Regions from separate parts of the Pseudoalteromonas sp. 31A1 genome, predicted to be linked through region 3. Evidence: predicted binding sites of a transcription regulator. Region 3 holds the regulator's gene; each other region holds the start of a gene.
What was found. The regulator LexA, encoded in region 3, represses DNA repair genes until DNA is damaged. The targets are predictions, from matches to a motif close to TACTGTATNNNNATACAGTA.

Region 1: the regulator LexA is predicted to act here: its motif matches at 1,029-1,048, upstream of GQR52_RS11760 (exonuclease domain-containing protein).
Region 2: the regulator LexA is predicted to act here: its motif matches at 1,251-1,270, upstream of uvrD (DNA helicase II).

Annotation. Positions count from the first base shown of each region.
Region 1 covers NZ_WTKY01000011.1:89,011-91,287, reverse strand. The annotation lists gene GQR52_RS11760 (exonuclease domain-containing protein) at 1-1,017, opposite strand, end outside; partial or broken gene GQR52_RS20545 (tyrosine-protein phosphatase) at 1,148-1,362, shown strand; gene GQR52_RS11755 (hypothetical protein) at 1,338-1,823, opposite strand; gene GQR52_RS11750 (hypothetical protein) at 1,905-2,277, opposite strand, start outside.
Region 2 covers NZ_WTKY01000001.1:4,725-7,001, reverse strand. The annotation lists gene GQR52_RS00030 (dUTP diphosphatase) at 1-216, opposite strand, end outside; gene GQR52_RS00025 (YacL family protein) at 322-690, opposite strand; gene GQR52_RS00020 (hypothetical protein) at 807-1,031, opposite strand; gene uvrD (DNA helicase II) at 1,335-2,277, shown strand, end outside.
Region 3 covers NZ_WTKY01000019.1:14,093-16,369, forward strand. The annotation lists gene GQR52_RS15880 (PaaI family thioesterase) at 1-404, opposite strand, end outside; gene lexA (transcriptional repressor LexA) at 572-1,189, shown strand; gene coxB (cytochrome c oxidase subunit II) at 1,673-2,277, shown strand, end outside.

The DNA.
Region 1 (2,277 bases), on a different contig from region 3:
ACTTAAACGCGAACGTGTTTTTTTATTAAACTTACGCATTAAAAAGTCGTCAGCAAAATACAGTAAATCATCCGTAAGTGGGTTTTCAATAATCGCTTCTAACCGTGCTTTTACCCACTCTTTATTGCCAAGCCTGTATTGCTCTCTTATCTGAATTTCTTGTGCTTCCCTGTCATCCACGCACCCTTCAAGTAAGCTAAAAGCAAGTTCGCTATCAACACCTTTTAATTGCCGATAAAGCCCGACTAATAATTTGTTTTTTAACGTAACAGCAATGGCACCGTGCGCGGCTTGCACTAAAACCTGTGGCGCTAAAGCAATATAATCACTCTCATCGGTTATATTTTTAAATGCTAACCGGTAACGGTTTAATAAATAGTTTGATTGCGCTTCGTCAAGTGTTTCAAAGCGCGACAAACTCTCGCTGTGGCCTTCGCGCGTAGCGGTTAAACCTAAATCTCGCATTACAAAACGGTTTTGATGATTCACATCACCACCGCTTAGTTTGCCTGCAAATAAAAACTCAAAATACTCGTAGTAATCACTGCGGTTATTAATTACATACTGGCTATAAAGTGGCGCAAGCTCATGTGGGCATACTTTAAAAAACTCACGGGCAATATCCACCAGCGCGCCTTTAGCGGCGCTCTTTTTAAAGCTTATTTGCTCTGGGTAATTACTTAGCAACTCCAGCAAAGCAGGTTTGGTTAAGTGAGCCAAAAGCTGCGAGTAATGCTGCTCGTTTGGCTCAAATAAAATACCGGCTTTTTTTAGCGTATAAATAGCCTGATGCGGCGAGGTTATTTCTTCGTAATTAAGCGACTGCGCCTGCACCAAATAAGGCTTTCGCGAGTACACGCGCGCCAACATGCATTGGCTTTGCTCATCTAGCTGATTAATTTTACTAATAAATTCGCTGTGTTTAGGCTCAAGTAAATGCATACATTTACTTGTTACAAACTCAATAAGCTCTCTAAAATGCGCTAAATAGTATTTTGCTGGTAATTCTTTTTTCATAATATCGCCACAACTGTATATAAAAACAGTATCCAGTATTTGCGCTTACTATTCAATCTTAAAGTTGTAATCAGTAATTGCTTATATTAGGCATATATAAATAATGTAGAGTCGATAAGCACTGAATGTAAAAAGCGACATACTACAAGCCATACAATACAAACAGAGCATGGTCATACATTGCAAAGGTGGTACAGGCCGCACAGGGGTTGGTCGCTGCGCTTATTTTAAATTCGGCAGGTTACACAAAAGAAGAGGTATACTATATGCCTAGTGCAAAGCACTCAACCAAAAGTACTGGCTATAAAACTGCACTATGATTATTTTAATAGGTTTGAGTTATGAGCAAAAGGTGACAACATTAACCTCTTATTATGCTCTTTTGAACGACTCTTTGGTGGGGAAATTTTGTCCAAAATATCCTCACCCAAATCAAACCTCGATTGATTTATTATAATTACCCCGCCATTAGTTTTTAAATGCTTAATTTTTTCTATTGGGAAAAGTAAAGCTTTTACCACATAACCATCTTTGACAATTACTAATATAAATGTGTCCATTTTTTCTAGTTTGGATTTATTTAAAGTGCATTGGTAAGATTTGCTATCTGCATTTCTTGATTTAATTTCAATTTTTCCATAATGCTTTGAAAAAGCATCAAAACCTTTTTGACAATTATCAGCAAGCTCCGCTTCAAGTTGCTGTGCAACTAGCTTCTCAACGTACTCACCTGTTACTCGAGCAACACTTTTAAACCCATTTTTTGATAATAGCTGGATTGCCTGAGCAATTTCTTTTTTAATCAATGAAGTAATCTCCAAACCCACTTTAAAACAAAACAATAATCAGTTGTTTTAGATGCACTTTAAAATGCCTTATTAGCCATTTTACAGTGCACCAACCATTTTTTTGAATTTATCGCGATTTCGTCGACGAGATGCCAGCTCTGTAATTAAAAAACTTAAACACGCTTGTAAGCTTTCTGCTTTATCGAGGCATTCTTCATCAGTTAAACTATGTACACCTTCACTAAGTAAACTATAAATTTTACCTAATGGGTTTAAGCCCTCTGGTTTTAAGTATTCAGGAAGTGCTTTATTGGCAACCTTAATTTTATCACTCATTGGAGATTCTTTGCGAAGTTCAGCAATTGCTAAATTGATTGGGTTTTCTGTATCTTCAGTATTTAAATCAGAAACTAAAAGATCTAACAGATTAGAAATATTCATTTCCACTATTCTTCGAAAGTAAGCAAAAGCA
Region 2 (2,277 bases), on a different contig from region 3:
ATGAAAAATATCAACCAACTCTAAAATAACTTGTTCAGTATCTGGTGTTTGTTTTTTCCACCATTTCCAACCATGATGATCTAGCATTTCAGCACACTCAACCCAAATAGCGCGGTACCATTCAAACCCTTGAGTAAACCATTGCTCATGTACTTTAGTATTCATGGCGTTTTGCATTTCTAGCATCACTACTAGCTTGTTTAAATTGGCAGACATATCAATTCCTGTCGTTTTGGTTGGCGTAATTTTCGTTGGTGTAATAATACAGATAAAATGCTGATTGTGCATTGCTGTATATTTTTATTAGTGTGCTAGTTATGTTTATCGTGACGTCGTAAACTCATGCCATGAATCAATTAAATCAATGAAATCTTCAAAGCCACAACCACTACTTAAACCATTTTCTTCAAGCGCTAAATCGTCATCTTGATACGCTATTAGGTCTTCGCTGTCTTGATGAAGTGCATGGGCTTCAAATAATGCTTCGTCTTTCGTTAATATTAAATCTATTTCTTGGCCTTTTAGCGTTAGCGGCTCATAGCTTGAACTTACCGATGCAATAAGCGCTTGCACCATGGCTACTTTGTCTTTGCCTATTTCTTCGTTTAGCCAGCGACCAATAATAGCGTGTTCACTGCTTATTTTAATACGTAGCCCACTAATAGGGTCGCGAATAAATTGATATTCCATAGGGTTTGCCTGTAAATCTTTAATTGCGTAATTATATACGTAAACGCCCGTAAACCACAGGACATATAAAGTAAAATAGCGCCACATGGGCGCTATTTTACTCAACTTTAAAACCGTTAACTTCGCGATCTATAACGCGCTGCGTCAATGATCGACCATAAGTAAATAATAGGCACAAGTACAAAGCCTACAAGCACATAAATTAGTGCGTAACTTATTATAATAGCGAGTGCAAAAAATATAGCCGCTAAAATACGCCCTTGCACTAACTGCCCTAAACCAGGAAAAAATATATTACATAATGCTGCAATTACGTTACCGCCAGAACCTTGATCTGCCATACTAACCTCTGTATTTATTTGATTTTATAATTATTTACCTACACACTCTATGCCAATTTATTAAAGCTTACAAATCAAATAGTTAAATTAGTCTAGATTTAGAGAGTTGGTAGATTTTGCTAAAATTAGGTCAAATTAGCAATTATTGTTATCCGTTTACACTTTTTTATTCGCTTAATTAATTAGCAAGTTACTCGTTTTGAACACTATTTTATAAATAGCTGTTTATAAAAACAGTATTTTATTTAGCCTAACAAAAACACCTGTTATACTGCCCACAATATTGATTAAAAAGGCGTAACGATGGACGTTTCACAATTACTCGATGGCTTAAATGACAAACAACGCGATGCCGTTGCAGCCCCACTACAAAACATGCTGGTATTAGCAGGTGCTGGGTCTGGTAAAACACGAGTGTTAGTTCATCGTATTGCGTGGCTTATGCAAGTTGAGCAAGCCTCCGCTTACAGTATTTTTGCAGTTACATTTACTAATAAAGCCGCTAAAGAAATGCGTGGCCGCGTTGAAGAAACACTAAAAGCGCCTGTAGGTGGTATGTGGATTGGTACTTTCCATGGTTTATCGCATCGTATTTTACGTGCTCATCACCGTGAAGCTAATTTACCAGAAGCCTTTCAAATTTTAGACTCTGACGATCAGCTTCGGATGATCAAGCGCTTATTAAAATCGATGAATATTGATGATAAAAAATGGCCCGCTAAGCAATTTGGCTGGTACATAAGCGCCAAAAAAGATGAAGCACTTCGCCCTAAAGATATTCAAGCATACGATATTAATGAGCAAATGATGCTGCGTGTTTATGCCGCCTATCAAGAGGCCTGTGATAGAGCGGGCCTAGTTGATTTTGCTGAAATATTACTACGCAGCTACGAAGTGTTAAAAAATAACCCTACGTTACTGCGTCATTATCAGCAACGCTTTGCGCATATGCTCGTAGACGAGTTCCAAGATACAAATACCATTCAATATGCTTGGTTAAAATTACTTGCTGGCGATACTAACAGCATTATGATTGTAGGCGACGATGACCAAAGCATTTATGGTTGGCGTGGTGCTAAAATCGAAAACATTAAACGTTTTTTAACTGACTTTAGCGCAGAAACCATTCGTCTTGAACAAAACTACCGCTCAACAGCGACTATTTTGAAAGCGTCTAACGCATTAATTCAAAATAACTCAGAACGTATGGGTAAAAGCTTGTGGACCGACGGTAACGACGGCGAGC
Region 3 (2,277 bases):
ACGCAGCACAGCTCATTGCGGCTATTTGTAATTTTTATTTCCCACACTGAACTACGTTTGCCAATATGAAACGCTCTTGCCGTTGCTGTTAAAGTGCCGTTGCGAGATGCTTTTAAATGACTTGCGCTAATTTCCTGCCCCACGCAGTAAAATTTTGTAAAATCGACAACAAAGTTAGCTGCATAGCTGGCAACTGTTTCGGCAAGTACAACGTTAGCACCGCCGTGAACCATTCCCATTGGGTTATGATGCTCAGGAATTGCCGGCATAGTGGCTACTAAGTAATCATCACCAATTTCAGTGACTTCTATTCCCATGGTTTTCATTAATGTTCCTTGGCCATCAATGCCTTGTTCTAACTGCTTGCACAGCTCTAAAGTGATGGGCTGGTACCAAATACTCATAATGACTCCTTTGCTTTTTTAATCATTTATAAACCTAGCGTTAGTTATATCCCTAAAATGTACACAAGTGAAATTACTTTGGCTATTTTAAGGCTTAATTTAAATTTGCGATTTTTATTTAACTGTATATACTCACAGTTAAATGTACTGTATGGAAAACCAGTTGTATGCGACCATTAACGAACCGCCAAGCTCAAATACTCGAACTAATTAAAGTTTTTATTAAAGACACTGGTATGCCTCCTACACGTGCTGAAATAGCGCAAACATTAGGTTTTAAAAGTGCCAATGCTGCTGAAGAACATTTAAAAGCACTTGCTAAAAAAGGCGCAATTAAAATGAAACCAGGTGCAAGCCGTGGTATTCAGTTAATTGAAGAAGAAGAGCCAGAACAATTAGGTTTACCGCTTATAGGGCGTGTTGCTGCTGGTTCACCTATTTTGGCGCAAGAGCACGTTGAAAGTCACTGCAAAATCGATCCATTAATGTTTAAACCGGCTGCAGATTTTTTACTACGCGTTAACGGTATGAGCATGAAAGATATTGGTATTATGGATGGTGATTTACTTGCTGTACATCGTACTCAAACCGCTGAAAACGGGCAAGTTGTTGTTGCCCGCCTAGACGAAGACGTAACTGTAAAACGTCTTGAGAAAGCGGGTCGTAAAGTATTACTTCATGCTGAAAACGACGATTTTGAATCTATTGAAGTAGATCTTGAGAATGAGTCTTTTAATATTGAAGGCTTAGCCGTTGGCGTTATAAGAAACGCTGATTGGATGTGACTTTAAAAATAGCTTTTAAACAAGCAGTTTTATAAATGCGTACTAATTAGTACGCATTTTCTGTTTTAAATTCGCACTAAAAATAGGGCATAAATAGCTCACTGACAATTTAAGCTGTAAACTTTTTTGCACTTATATTTTCCCCCTCCGAATGCGTTAAACCCCTTTGTTTTGCTCATCTTTTGAACTTCCTGTTACCTAGTTGGTTACTGATTTTTTATTAATTACTCAATATCACCTGATTGTTTTTTATACTAAAACTTGCTTGTTGTTCATTTTTTAGCTAATTATTAATGTGCTGAGCTAATAATAACTCACAGCTTTTTAGTTTTGAGAACACACAATATACACAAACCCGTTGTTGGCGCAGCAAAACCAATCAATATTAAATGAGATTGACTAAAAAAATAAAAATAACGAATTGGCGTTTAAGCCGTATGCCTCTTCGCTTTGCATTCGCAATAGCATCAAAGGAGCCGTCACATGGGTAAACTGACCTCTACCTTGTGGCTTATATTATGTGTTTTTTCGCACCCAGTTTTGGCTAACAGCCAATACAATATGCGCAAAGGCGTAACCGATATAAGCAATAATGTATATCAGCTGCACATGACCATATTTATAATATGTTGTGTGATTGGGGTGATAGTGTTCGCAATTATGTTTTGGGCACTTATTCATCACCGTAAATCTAAAGGGGCTGTACCTGCCCAATTTCACGAAAGCACTAAAGTAGAAATACTTTGGACTGCAATCCCGTTTGTTATTTTAATTGCTATGGCAGTACCAGCCACTAAAACCCTAATTGCAATGGAAGATGCCAGCAAAGCTGATCTCACTATTAAAATTACAGGCTCGCAATGGAAATGGCATTATGAATATATGGGTGAAGATGTAGAGTTCTACTCTATTTTATCTACCCCGCAAGATGAAATAGCGAATCTTGCAGATAAAAATCCTAACTACTTACTTGAGGTTGATAAACCTCTCGTACTGCCAATAAATCAAAAAGTACGATTTTTAATGACTTCTGACGATGTTATTCACTCTTGGTGGGTACCTGATTTTGCAGTTAAAAAAGATGCGAA